Algoriphagus machipongonensis: one gene and its partner. The protein of the gene in region 1 binds, or shares a complex with, the protein of each later gene. Links are inferred from orthologs where the notes say so. Each region holds a gene or a part of one and is shown on either strand. Other genes may lie near its edges. The genes, in order: dnaG and dnaB.

Region 1 (7,179 bases):
TGTTCATTAGGTAATACCCTGATGTTTTTAATGTACAAGTTATTTCCAAAAGCATTTTGATTGATAAAGGCAATTCTAACTGTTCCTAAATCTTTAAATGCATTGAGATTTACAATTTCTGTTCTGAATTGGGATCCTGTGGTCGGAACAAACTCATCAAGAGTTGCATCCACTGTCTCCAAGCTTTGTCCAGATTTTTGATAAGTCGCTGAAGCGAGGTCAAATGTGTTTCCACAATCCTGAGAGATTGCTACAACTAATTGATCTTCAAAGCCCGATTGATCATAATTAGCATAAGCCAATTCAAAAACCAGTTGTGCATTCGGGTATTCTTCTAAATTGATTAGCGGTGATATCAAATAATCCAATTCACCAGGAGCCTCATAGTTATAATTGGAGATACTGGCCACCGGTTGACTCACCCCTGAGATGCTCATGTTTTTGACTTCCCAAGTCATTCCTTCGTCAGGATTTTCTACATTAAATTCTCCTGGGAAAGTCGAGAAGTCAGCTGTATATGGCAACGTAACCTCCTGTTGAAGTTTTGGATTGGAGGTTTTTGTGTTATTAGAAAGATTTTCATCACTCTGGTCATTTGCTTGAGTAATGGTGAACTCTACGTTTGTTCCGGATGGAATTAAATTAAAGTCAGCAAAGCTCAACATAGCCGTTTCACCAGTTTCGATGCTAAATGTGAATCTCTTACTTTCTAGCAAACTACCATTTCTTCTCAACTCCACTCTGCCAGAAGTCAATCTGTTATTTCCAGCATTTAAAACTTCAATCTGTGGACTTACAGTAACTCCACAAGCAAAATCTGTAGGTTCGATAATTCTGGAAATAGCCAGGTCTAAATCTAATAATTCAGGTTCTTTGGTTGCTCTGTTATTAATTAGGGTAACTCTTCTTGGGCTGTTTTCTAAAACCACATTGAATCGATCCACCTGACCTTGAGTAAATAAATTCATACAGGCATCAGGAGTATAGTCCATAAAGTTTTGGATCATATCTGTAGATCCGCAGCTTTCTCTGGAAATGCCTGTACTACAGCTATTATTTGAGCTGTCTTGGTTTGGAGTATCGGCAACAAAATCATCCACGTTACATCCACCATCTCCCCATATATGTCTTAGGCCAAAATAATGTCCAACCTCATGGGTAGCTGTTCTTCCTTTAGATGAGTTGACAGCATTTCCAACCGAACCAAAAAAACGGTAATCAATGGTAACTCCATCTGTTATAGAGGAAGTTGGAGGCGAATTTAATCCAGGAAGGTCTGAAATTGGGAATGAACCATAACCAATGTAAGGGCTAACCAAGGTAGTTACATACAGGTTTAGATATTCTTCTGGATTCCATTGAGATAACTGCCCTATGAGGGTAGCGTCTGTATTTGGATCATAAGAAGATTTAGACCCTTGCATTCTTACGATTCCATCAGTAGGAAGTCCATTAGGGTCCTGTTTTGCTAAAATAAATTCAATATTAGCATCAGCAGCTACAGGAAGAAATTCTGCTGGGGTATTGGCAGCATCTTGATTCATCCTTCTGAAATCCTCATTTAGAATTCTGAGTTGATCTAAGATTTGACTGGTTGGAACGTTTGCTCCAACACCCTCTGCTGTTCCTGAATGGATAACATGGACAACTACAGGTATTAAGCGAACCTCTTCGTTTGTCCTGGCATTTAATTGAGGATTAGATTTACGAGCCTCTATCTTTTCATCAACCCAGTTTTCAAAGTATTCTTTGGTTCCAAAGAAACCAAGTTCCTTTTCCTGTTTCTCCTCAATCAAAACATGAGCACATTTCCCTAAATGAGAATGACTGTGTTCTAATTGACCAGTTACATCTACGACTTTAAACTGCTGGCTAAAGAGTGGGGTGAATGCAAAAATAGCTCCTGTAAGGAGCATGATGGCCTTTGAATAAAACCGTAAACCTTTTTTCATTTAATAGAATATGTTAGGCAACAGTCAAATTGATAGCCTCAACCTTAGTAATTTCTGGGATTGCTCTTTTGATGGCGTCTTCTACTCCAGCCTTAAGAGTCATTGAGGACATAGGGCAAGAGCCGCATGAACCTAACATTTCGATACGGAGCACCATATCTTCAGTTAATTCTACGATCCTTACATTTCCTCCATCTGCTTCTAGATATGGGCGAATAGTATCTAGAGCAAATTCTATTTTATTTTTTAGTTCAGTCTGCATTTTCTTATGCTTTAATTTCAACAACCTCAGTCTTAGCATCTGAAGCATTTCTAATAGCCACTTGTCTGGCTACTGCCTCAGCGAGATTTTTGTATGCTTCTTTGGTTTGGCCATTTTTCATTACTGCTGGATAGCCGGTATCACCACTTTCGCGAATACTTTGCACGATTGGGATTTCTCCAAGAAGCGGTACTTCAAATTTCTCCGCTAATCTTTTACCTCCTTCTTTGCCAAATAAATAATATTTGTTTTCTGGCAATTCTTCTGGCGTAAAATAAGCCATATTTTCAACAACACCTAGTACTGGAACGTTAATTTGTGGCTGTCTAAACATGGATAATCCTTTGCTGGCATCTGCCAAAGCAACTTTTTGTGGTGTTGTCACAATAACCGCGCCTGTTACCGGGATCGTTTGAACCATGGTAAGGTGAATATCAGATGTTCCAGGAGGAAGATCCAAAATAAGATAATCCAATTCACCCCATTCTACATCTGAAATAAACTGTCTCAAAGCCGAGCTAGCCATAGGACCTCTCCACACGACAGCACTTTCTGCTGGAGTTAGAAAACCAATGGACATCAGTTTAACCCCATATTGAGTAATAGGAACAATGATATTTTTTTCACCTACCTTTTTGACTGTAGGCTGCTCTCCCTCGACATTAAACATGGTCGGAATGGAAGGGCCTGAAATATCCGCGTCAATTAAACCCACCTTAGCACCAGATTCCGCCAAAGCAACAGCAAGGTTTACAGAGGTGGTAGATTTACCAACTCCACCTTTACCTGATGCAACAGCTATGATGTTTTTTACATGAGGGAGAACTGGAGCTGCCTCGCGTACAGTGGTTACTTGAGAAGTCATATGGATTTCCCATTTGGGTTCTTTTCCAAAATCTTCTTCTAAAGCCTCAAGGCAATTATTTTTTATTACTTCTTTCAGAGGGCAAGCCGGAGTCGTAAGAACCACGTCAAAACTGACTGATTTACCTTCTATTTTTATTTTTTGTATCATTCCTAAAGTCACGAGATCCTTTTTTAAATCGGGATCTTGGACTCTAGAAAGTGTTTTTCGGATCGCTTCCGCAGTTAATTCCATCGGAGGGTTATTAATTTTTTTTGCAATTTAGGGCTTCTCATTCGCTTAGAAAAGTAATGAGAGCTACATCGTGAAGGTTTAACTAGGGTATTTGTTAATTAGTTCAAGAAATAAGCCTGTTTTTACCACTTGTACCCTTTACCTTTGTAGGCTAAATTCAGATCATGGGAATCAGTAAACTCACCACAGAGAAAGTAAAAGAAAGAGTTGACATCGAAGAGGTGGTGGGAGATTATGTGCCTTTAAAAAAGAAGGGGCAAAACCTTTGGGCTTGCTGTCCTTTCCATAATGAAAAAAGCCCTTCCTTCTCAGTTTCTCCGGCAAAACAAATCTACAAGTGTTTTGGGTGTGGTAAAGCTGGGGACCCTATCCAGTTTGTGATGGATGTAGAGGGAGTTGGTTTTACTGAAGCGATTCGCCATTTGGCTGGCAAATACGGTATTGAGGTAGAGGAGGATGAAGAAAGAACGCCCGAGCAAGATCAAGCTTACAGTGAAAGGGAAAGCCTTTATATAGCTTTGGGTTTTGCCCGTGATTTTTTTGTGAAAAATTTACTGAGCCCAGAAGGAAAATCAATAGGCCTAAGCTATTTCAAGGAAAGAGGGTTTTCAAATTCAATCATAGAAAAATTTGATTTGGGTTATGCCTTGGATGGCTGGGATCACTTATTGAAAGCCGCTAAATCTTCAGGTTTTCAAGAGGAAATTCTTTTAAAAGCGGGATTGATTTTGCAAAAGGAAGGCGATCCCTCCAGAGTGTATGACCGATTTAGGGGAAGAGTCACCTTTGCGATTCATAATATAGGTGGTAAACCTATTGGATTTGGTGCTAGAATACTCACCAAAGATAAAAATCAACCAAAATACATCAACTCACCTGAGACTGCTGTCTATCATAAAAGTGATGTGCTGTATGGGATGTATCAGGCGAAGAAGGCCATCAGGGCAAAGGACAATTGTTATTTGGTAGAAGGCTATACGGATGTGATTTCCATGCATCTCTCGGGAATTGAAAATGTAGTAGCATCATCGGGTACATCCCTTACCGAAGGCCAAATAAAATTAATCAAACGATTTACTGATCAGGTTACGGTTCTTTATGATGGGGATCCTGCAGGAATAAAAGCCTCCCTTCGTGGGATAGACTTACTTCTGGAAGGTGGATTAAATGTGAAAGCCGTAGTTTTCCCTGAAGGTGAGGACCCGGATAGTTATTCCCGAAAAGTGGGGAGCCAGGCTTTTCAAGACTATTTAGTAGAAAATTCACGTGATTTTATAGGCTTTAAAATTGGGCTTTACCAAGACGAATTTGCGAAAAACCCCATCAGGAAAGCGGAGGTAATCCGTGAGGTGATCCAGAGCATTGGAAAAATTCCTGATCCGATTGTTCGTTCTGTTTACGCTCAGGAAGCTTCCTCTTTATTGGAAGTTGAGGAGGATGTGATCCATACGGAGCTCAATAAATCCCTGATAAAAACCCAAAGGGATCAATTTCAAAAAAGGGAAGAGGCGCCTCCTCATGATTTAGGTTTTGAAGAATATTTACCAACGGAGGAAAAAAGCACAGCTTCAGATTCTCTTAAAATTCAGGAAAAGGAAATGATTCGATTACTTTTAAACTACGGTTGGGAGAAAATTGATCATGATGAATTACATCTCTGTGATTATTTATTGGCAGAAACAGCTGATTTAAAATTTGAGACTCCGGTTTATGAAAAAATCCTGATTACATACCGTCAAATTTTGAACATGGGAGAAGCTCCTACGATTGACTTTTTTATCCGCCATCAAGATTCAGAGATGAAATCGGTTGTTATCGACTTAATTACGCCTCGACATGAGGTTTCAACACATTGGAGTGAAAGGCATCAGATTTTTATCAATAAGGAAAATGACAATTTATCCTTGACAGGGTTTAAGTCGATTTTAAGATTGAAGCGACGGGTGGTGCAAAAAATGATGGAAGAGGCAAAAATGAAAATTAAAACAGCTGAATCCGAAAAAGATGAAACGGCTGATATAGAGGAACTTCAAAAGATTTACTTTGAACTGAAAAAAGTACAGTTAGAAATAGACAAGGAATTAGGGATAGTAATTGGCTAAAACCAAACTTTCTTTGGCTGCAACCTGTTTTGTTAGGAAACCGTGTAAATTTGCATTCCTGTCATTAATTCAAATCCAAGTCAAGTGGAAAAATACCAATTAGACCCCATCGAAGATGCTATTGAGGCAATCAAAAATGGGGAAGTTATTATTGTTGTAGATGATGAAGATCGCGAGAATGAAGGTGACTTCGTTTGTGCAGCAGAGAAGATAACTCCAGAAATCGTCAATTTTATGGCCACTCATGGAAGAGGACTGATATGTGCTCCATTGGTGGAAGATCGATGTGAGAAATTAGGTTTAGATATGATGGTAGGCCAAAATACGGCCGCTTTTGAAACCCCATTTACGGTTTCCGTTGATTTGATAGGTCATGGTTGCACTACTGGAATCTCCGCTTCAGATCGAGCTAAGACAATCAAAGCTTTGGTGGATGATTCTATCGACCCAAGCGAATTGGGTAAGCCAGGACATATATTTCCTTTGAAAGCAAAAAGAGGAGGGGTTCTTCGAAGAGCTGGACACACCGAAGCAGCTATAGATTTTGCACGCTTGGCAGGTTTTTCACCTGCTGGAGTTTTAGTGGAAATCATGAATGAAGATGGAACCATGGCCAGATTAGTTGATTTGGTTGAGGTGGCTAAAAAATTCAACTTGAAACTTGTTTCGATTAAAGACCTGATTGCGTATAGGCTGAAGGAAGAATCATTAATCAAGCGGGAGATCGGAGTGGATATGCCTACTGAATTTGGAGACTTTGACTTGATTGCCTTCAGACAAACTAATACGGATGAAATCCATTTAGCTTTAATGAAAGGTACTTGGGAACCGGATGAGCCTATTTTGGTAAGAGTACATTCATCCTGCGTCACTGGAGATATTTTTGGTTCTTGCAGATGTGACTGTGGACCTCAACTTCATGCTGCCATGAATATGGTTGAGAAAGAAGGAAAAGGCCTTGTTTTATACATGAACCAAGAAGGTAGAGGAATAGGACTAATCAACAAATTAAAAGCCTATAAACTGCAGGAACAGGGTATGGATACCGTACAAGCGAATTTAGCTTTAGGGCTTCCAATGGATAGCAGAGATTATGGTGTAGGTGCACAAATCTTAAGAGATTTGGGTGTAGGTAAAATTCGATTGATATCTAATAATCCTCAGAAAAGAGTTGGATTGATTGGATACGGCTTAGAAATTATTGAGCAAGTTCCGATTGAAATCTTACCAAACCCTCATAATGAAAAGTACCTTCAGACCAAAAGAGATAAAATGGGACATAATATTTTGAAGTAAAAACATTTATTATCTTTAATTAAGATTCCCTATTGGATTAAATTCTAACCTGAGAATTAATTTTACGTTATATAAGTCATGACAAATACCATGAAAAAAGCAATTTTCACCCTCAGCTTATTTTTCTTGGGCCTAATGAGTGTCATGGCTCAGGATCAGTTTCCTTCCCAAGTTTGGCATAAAGGAACCATATACGATGCAGATGGACTCGTTTACAATGGGTTGATAAAATATGACCTGGAGAATAACTTGGTGCAGTTAAAAAATGAAGGTATCATTACTTTCACTGCTTCCAATGTAAAGAATTTTGAGATTTACGATGAAACCTACGGGGGGATCAGATATTTTTATAGTCTTCCCTATAGTTTAAATGGAGACTATGAGGTGCCAATTTTCTTTGAGGTTTTGACTCAAGGCAACAATATTGCGTTATTGTGTAGAGAGTATATTGCTACTGACTCAAGAAGC
Region 2 (7,185 bases), 800 kb from region 1 along the record:
ACCAGCAGCACTGTCTATGATAATATCAAAACCACCCGTTTGCTCTAAAGCCTCCGATGTCCAATCAGGATCGGTATAATTAAAAACTCCTTTCGCTCCCAGTTCACTTGCCTTATCCAATTTCTCTTTTTTGCTACTGGTGGCATAAACCAAAGCATTTGCTTGTACAGCATATTGAAATGCTAACTGAGCTACGCCTCCACCAAACCCCGTGATCAGAACAGCATCACCTGGCTTTACTTCTCCTTGATAAAAAAGGGCTCGGAAAGCGGTTAACCCAGCTAAAGGTAAGCCTGCTGCTTCTTCAAAAGTTAAGTGAGCTGGCTTTAAATGCAGCCTATCCACAGGCACAATGACTTTTTCTGCCAAAGTTCCATTTCTTGGCATGCCCAAAATTTCAAAATCCTTATTCTGAGCTTTTTGATTCTCACCCCAATTAATTGCAGGGTTAATTATAACTTCTTTTCCTAACCAGCTTTCCTCAGTACCAATTGACACTTCCTCTACAACACCACTTCCATCTGACCCTAAAATAATCCCATTTTGAATATTGGGGTAAAGGCCTTGTCTACACCATTCATCTCGGTGGTTTAATGCCGCAGCTTTAATCGCCACCCTTACTTCTCCTTCTTTTAAAGGTCTTTCAGGGACCTCTCTTACATTGAGTTTAGAGGAACTAGTATCGTCAAGAGTAATTGCTTTCATAAATTATTAAAAATCAGCTGGTGGGTTAGGTTTAGTAAGGAAATCATCCGAATCGTCAAAATCATTATTCGCCTTACTTTGCATTTTTATCGTCTGTCCTGAATCAAAGGAAGATACTCCTGAAGATTCTTTAGAGAAATTGGAGGCATAAACAGGTTGATTCATATCAGGAGCCCCAAAATGATCCAAATCCTGAAATTTAGTATATCGCCCAATAAACCTCAGTTTAACGGTATCCAATGAACCATTCCTGTGCTTAGCGATAATTACTTCCCCTACTCCTTGGGTCGAATTATGGTCCTCATCTTCAGTGATTCCATAATATTCGGGACGATAAAGGAACATTACCATATCCGCATCTTGCTCAATCGCTCCAGATTCCCTCAAATCCGAAAGCTGTGGTCTCTTATCTCCTCCTCTGGTTTCTACTGCTCTCGAAAGCTGAGAAAGTGCAATTACAGGTACACTTAATTCTTTGGCAATTTTCTTCAATGCTCTGGAAATACTTGCAATCTCTTGCTCTCGATTTCCACCGCCTCCGCCTTTGGAATCACCAGACATAAGTTGCAAATAATCAATTACAATCATTTGAATATCATGCTGAGCCTTGAGCTTTCTACATTTTGCTCTCAATTCCAAAATTGATAGAGCAGGTGTATCATCTACAAATAAGGGGGCTTTGGACAGTTTTGCCGTTTTATGAACTAACTGTGCCCATTCATGCTCTGCCAGAGATCCTTTTTTGATTTTCTCTGAATCAAGTTCTGCTTCGGAACTTATCAAACGATTAACCAACTGGACTGATGACATCTCCAAAGAGAATATCGCCACTGGCTTACTATGATCCACAGCTGCATTTCTCAAAACAGAAAGTACAAAAGCAGTTTTACCCATCGCTGGACGAGCTGCAATAATTACCAAATCAGATTTTTGCCATCCAGAAGTCACTCGGTCTAATGCTGTGAAACCAGAAGGAACACCCGTCAAACCATCTTTTTGATCTCTTCTTGACTCTAATTCAATAATAGCCTCCCTCATGATTGACTTCATGTCGGAATAATTCTTTCGAATATTTTTTTCTGAAATCTCAAATAAGGATTGTTCCATTTTATCCAAAAGCTCAAAAACATCAGTAGTGTCTTCGTAGGCATCCTTTTGGATTTCTGAGGAAATACGGATCATTTCCCTTTTGATAGACTGTTCTGTAATAATCCGCGCATGGTATTCAATATTTGCAGCAGAGGCAACTTTTGAAGTTAACTCAGTGACATAAAATGCACCTCCTGCAATTTCTAAAGCACCATTTCTTCGGAGTTGATTGGTTACAGTTAGCAAGTCAATCGGCTGACTATCGGTAAACAAATCCAATATCGCTTGAAAAATCACTTGGTGGGATGCTTTATAAAAGCTCTCCACTTTAAGGATATCAATCACATTGGTCAACGCGTCCTTCTCCAACATAAGGGCTCCTAACACCGCTTCCTCTAGGTCTACAGCCTGTGGAGGCACTTTTCCCAACATATTTGGGCTAGTAGGATTTGGGGATTTACGGGAAGTACGGGTATTGCTACTTTTCTCAGTCATATTAACAAATGTATGGCCTTCCGGCCATGAGTTTTAAACAAGTTTTACCAAACTTATCAACATTCCTAAGCCTCAAAAATCAAGCCTCGGAACAATATATTTTTATTTATAATAAACGCCATTTCGATATCCTCGAAACATGCTACACAACATCGCCCAAGAAAAATGCCATACCATCTCTGAAAAGGGAATATTAAAGAATTTCACACCCAAGAATGGCTCATCCAACATTCCATACTCATCCCAGAAATGAGGGAATAAAACATTGAAATTGATATAATAGATAATCAGCGTAATGGCTAAAGTAGCGAATGCAGAAATCAGTGAAACTCTTATCAAGTCAGGTCTTTTCGTCCAAATAAAGATAGAAATGGCAAAAAAGATAAGAAATGTCACATATCCGGAGTGGATTCCAAATCCAATAGTAAAGATACTTAAAAGCACACATGCCCCTAAAAATAAATACCAAAACTCCCAAGTCACGGGTTTGGACGTTCGGTTATAATCAATCTCCCTTTTGCTAAAAGAGGAATAAATGTAGCCCCCTACTCCAAACAGTGCGAAGCCAATGATATAATCTTCAATACCTACTATTCCAATACCAAAAAGAGTTGGAGGCCTCCAATAATCTCGAAAATACCAGACTTCGGCAATCATCCCCATCAATCCTCCGGCTATGCCCACCTTCAGCATCCCTTTTCTCCAAGGGTTTTTCCAAAACACTATCGCCCATGCTATCAAATACATCAAAGCAAGACATAGGTAGGCATATTTATCGTCTAACATATAATGCAAATAAAAGCTGAAAATAGCCAAAATGTACCGCCCTCAAAAAATTGTTTCAATTATGAATCGTTATGTTCAAAGCACCCAAGTTTTATTTTTAAGTTTGGAATATATTAGAAAGCTAAACCAACCTCTATGAAAAATTATCACTTCATCGCCATAGGTGGTGCCGTCATGCATAATCTTGCTTTGGCATTGGTAAAAAAAGGCTATCATGTCACTGGGTCGGATGATGAAATATATGAACCTTCCCGATCAAGGCTTGAGAAAGCCAATATTTTACCGAAAGACTATGGCTGGTATCCCGAAAAAATCCATGCTGACCTGGATGGAATAATCTTGGGAATGCATGCTAGAATTGACAACCCAGAATTGCTAAAAGCGCAAGAACTTGGAATCCCTGTCTATTCTTTTCCGGAATTTATCTACGAACAAAGCAAGAATAAAAAAAGAGTTGTCATTGCTGGTTCGCATGGCAAAACCTCCATTACTTCCATCATCTTGCACGTCTTGAAGGATCAAGGGGTCGATTTTGACTATCTAGTAGGAGCTCAAATCAGTGGTTTTGATTTGATGGTGCGTCTATCAGATGCGCCTGTAATAATTATCGAAGGAGATGAATATTTGACTTCTCCACTAGACCGTACACCGAAATTCTTTCATTATAAACATGACATTGTTTTGGTCAGCGGAATTGCTTGGGATCATTTCAATGTTTTTCCTGATTTTGAAGAGTATAAAAATCAATTCAGCGATTTAATGGAGAAAACACCAAAAAAGGGTGAATTGATCTTTTGTGAATCAGATAAGTTAGTCAAATCAGCAGCAGAAAAAGTTGATATTGAAGCTCAAAAGACTTCTTACCAAGCGCACCCTGCAATCATTGATAGTGGAAAGACCTTTCTAAAAACAGAAAATGGACTGATTCCTATCCAAATTTTTGGAGAGCATAATCTTCAAAATTTACAAGGCGCCATGGATGTTTGTAGTTCATTAGGACTTAGCAAAGAGCAGTTTTACACTTCCATCCAAAAATTCTCAGGAGCTGCAAAAAGACAGGAGCTGATTGCAGGAAATGAAAACGCTTGTCTTTACAGAGATTTTGCTCATGCGCCTTCCAAACTTCAAGCAACAGCAAATGCAGTAAAATCTCAATTTCCTGAACGAAAATTAATCGCAGTACAGGAGCTTCATACTTATTCATCTTTAAACAAGGAATTCCTTCCTAATTATGAAGGTACCATGGATGCCGCTGACATCGCAGTGATTTATTTAAATCCCCATGCAGCTGCTCTTAAAAAATTAGAGCTAATGGATGAAGAGACACTTCGTGATGGATTTAAAAGAGAGGATTTAATACTATTTACCGATAGTAAAGACTTGAAAGAGTTTTTATTAAACCAAGATTATTCCAATAGCAACCTCTTATTAATGTCCTCCGGAAGCTACGACAATATGGAATTAGGAGAATTGAAAGCAAAATTCAAGTAAATTAAGGATTGAAAGCACCTTAAAAGTCAAAGAGCTTCAATAAAACGAAACAAAAAAATGAAATTAAATCTTAAGAACTCCATCGCATTTTTTGATTTGGAGGCCACAGGCACCAATATTTCAACAGACAGAATTGTTGAAATATCAATCGTAAAACTGAAAATTGATGGAGGGCAAGAAATTTATACTAGGAGAGTAAACCCAGGAGTACCTATTCCTCTAGAAGCATCTTTAATTCATGGACTATATGATAAAGACCTCAAAGATGAACCTAGCTTTAAAGACATTGCTAAAGAGGTTTACCAATTTATCGGTGGTTCCGATTTATCGGGGTTCAATGTTTTGAAATATGACATCCCCTTGCTTGTAGAAGAATTTCTAAGAGCGGGTATTGAATTTGAGCTAGATAAAAGAAACCTTCTTGATGCTCAGAAAATTTTCCACATGATGGAAAAAAGGAATCTTACGGCAGCCTATAAATTTTACTGTGGAAAAACGCTTGAGAATGCACACAGTGCTGAGGCAGATACTCTTGCCACGATGGATGTTTTTATTTCACAAGTGGAGCGATACAACGGAGAGGAAGCGATCGACCTCCAAGGAAACAAACTTGGTGTATTCGAAAATGACATGAAAAAAATCCATGATTTAGTAAATGAAAAAATGGTGGATCTTGCCGGTAGATTTATTTTCAATAGCCAGGGTGAAGAAGTTTTCAACTTTGGAAAACATAAAGGAAAACCAATCGAACAGGTTTTTAAAGAAGAACCTGGTTATTATGATTGGATGATGCGAGGAGATTTTCCTTTGGATACTAAAAGGAAGCTTACTCAGGTTAAACTGAGAGGATTTAACAAATAAAAAATGCCCGGAATTAACTTTCCGGGCATTTTCTCTTTATTTATTGACCTTGGTAATACTTGAGCGCTTCAGGCATCCAGCCATTTAGCTTTTTAATTCTATTGTTAGGGTCTGGGTGTGTGGAAAGAAATTCTGGTGGTCTTGCACCTCCCTCACTTTGTGCTTGCATTCTTTCCCAAAAAATGGGTGCTTCTCTAGGGTCATAGCCAGCTAAAGCCATAAAAGTCAAACCTAATCTATCTGCTTCTGACTCATGCTTTCTCGAGAAACTAAGCATTCCTAATTCACTACCAATACCCACAGACTGAAGAAAAATCTGTTGAGTTAAGGTAGGGTTTTGACCAATCGCTGAAGAAAGTAAACTTACTCCGAAATTGGCCACCAAACCGTTAGACATTCTTTCTCTAGAGTGAGCAGCTACTGCATGGGCTATTTCATGCCCCATTACTACTGCAATACCAGTTTCAGTTTGAGTGATTGGCATAATCCCAGTGTAAAAGGCCACTTTACCACCCGGCATACACCAAGCATTTACTTGATCACTTTCCAGAAGATTAAATTCCCAAGCAAAGTCTTCTGCAAGTTCACCGTATCCTTCTGACACTAAATATTCCTCTACGGCCTTAGCCATTCTGTTCCCCACTTTGAGAATTTTTTGCCCGTCAGCCGTTGATGTAACCACCTTGGCTTCGGTCAGCACTTGGTCATATTGTTCATTTACTAAGGGCTGAATTTCTTCATTTGACACAAGTGCCAGTTGTGATCTACCAGTTAAAGGGACTTTCGCACATGCATAAACCAGCATTCCGATCCCCAATAGTATTATTAACTTTTTCATTTTGTTGGTCGTTTTTTAAATATAATTCCAAATTGAGTACCAAAGTTTTTTGTCTAATATTTTTCACTAATTTGATTTCAAATCAATTCACTAATGAGCTCTAAAAAACCTGATCCAAAATTAAACCCAATTGCTCAAGCTTACCAGACAAAAATGAGAAGCCCATTCTATTTTTGGTTGGGAATGCTAGCAAAATTGCCCTCGGCAATATTTTGGAGGTTACGGGTAAAGTCATTGGATTCAGAAAAGTGCATAGTCACTATCCCCTATTTTTGGCGAAGTAAAAACCCATTTAAGTCTATTTATTTTGCTGCTTTGGCAGGAGCAGGTGAATTGAGTACAGGGCTATTATGTCAGCTGGCAATAGCAGGTAAAGGGAGTTTTAGCATGTTGGTAGTAGATTTTAAAGCTGAATTTCATAAAAAGGCCAATCAAAAAATCACGCTTACCTGTGAACAAGGGAGTGAATTATTTGAAATGATTGATCAATTAAAGGTAAATGATACCAATAAGCTGACGACTGTCTCTACGGGTAGAAACCCCAATGGTGATGTGGTGGCAAAATTTTATATCACCTGGTCATTTAAAAGAAAGGCTTAATTTGACCAGTCTTTTTCCCATTCTATAAACTCTTTTAGCCTCGCATAAACCTTTTCGCTTGACCAATCTAAAAATTGATGATGGGCATGCATTTCATTGAATTTGATAATCAAAGGATCCCATTCTTCTTTCGTGATCGAATACTCTTCTCGTAATAATACTTTCAACGAATCTGAGTTAACGATCTCCAGGTAACCTTCTCTTCTTTTCAAAAACTCTTGTTTTTTTGCGTATTCTCTAGCGTTTTTTGACTTTTTAGTGAAATAGGAAAGCACACCAGCTATTGCAACCCCACCTTCAGGAGAATCTCTATAACCTGC

Evidence for each region.
Region 2: the proteins of dnaG (region 1) and dnaB are in contact, whole or in part, in a crystal structure (PDB 2R6A), measured with the Geobacillus stearothermophilus proteins. The link is inferred for Algoriphagus machipongonensis from one-to-one orthologs. Residues at the interface, in WP_049624496.1 of Geobacillus stearothermophilus: Lys456, Leu457, Leu458, Pro459, Ala460, Asn463, Ala464, Leu467, Leu535, Leu536, Ile537, Ala538, Gln544, Glu545, Asp548, Tyr549, His552; in WP_033016901.1 of Geobacillus stearothermophilus: Ser13, Glu15, Ala16, Gln18, Glu91, Leu92, Asp94, Ala95, Val96, Pro97, Thr98, Ala99, Ala100, Asn101, Tyr104, Tyr105, Ile108.

What each region holds. Positions count from the first base shown.
Region 1 is NZ_CM001023.1:3,250,969-3,258,147, reverse strand. The notes cover bases 2,982-5,946. They hold dnaG (DNA primase), read left to right. Parts: upstream 2,982-3,477; coding sequence 3,478-5,415; downstream 5,416-5,946. Other genes in these bases: ALPR1_RS13590 (bifunctional 3,4-dihydroxy-2-butanone-4-phosphate synthase/GTP cyclohydrolase II), read left to right, coding at 5,500-5,946; ALPR1_RS13600 (Mrp/NBP35 family ATP-binding protein), read right to left, coding at 2,982-3,313. Also shown: ALPR1_RS13610 (T9SS-dependent choice-of-anchor J family protein), read right to left, coding at 1-1,952; ALPR1_RS13605 (NifU family protein), read right to left, coding at 1,966-2,214; more of ALPR1_RS13600, read right to left, coding at 2,219-2,981; more of ALPR1_RS13590, read left to right, coding at 5,947-6,711; ALPR1_RS13585 (hypothetical protein), read left to right, coding at 6,802-7,179. UniProt on the Escherichia coli protein: RNA polymerase that catalyzes the synthesis of short RNA molecules used as primers for DNA polymerase during DNA replication.
Region 2 is NZ_CM001023.1:2,451,748-2,458,932, reverse strand. What follows is about bases 1-2,971. They hold dnaB (replicative DNA helicase), read right to left. Parts: upstream 2,290-2,971; coding sequence 712-2,289; downstream 1-711. Other genes in these bases: ALPR1_RS10360 (lycopene cyclase domain-containing protein), read right to left, coding at 2,392-2,971; ALPR1_RS10370 (quinone oxidoreductase family protein), read right to left, coding at 1-705. Also shown: more of ALPR1_RS10360, read right to left, coding at 2,972-3,075; ALPR1_RS10355 (UDP-N-acetylmuramate--L-alanine ligase), read left to right, coding at 3,211-4,566; ALPR1_RS10350 (3'-5' exonuclease), read left to right, coding at 4,624-5,427; ALPR1_RS10345 (M48 family metallopeptidase), read right to left, coding at 5,468-6,265; ALPR1_RS10340 (DUF4442 domain-containing protein), read left to right, coding at 6,359-6,865; ALPR1_RS10335 (carboxypeptidase-like regulatory domain-containing protein), read right to left, coding at 6,862-7,185. UniProt on the Escherichia coli protein: The main replicative DNA helicase, it participates in initiation and elongation during chromosome replication. Travels ahead of the DNA replisome, separating dsDNA into templates for DNA synthesis.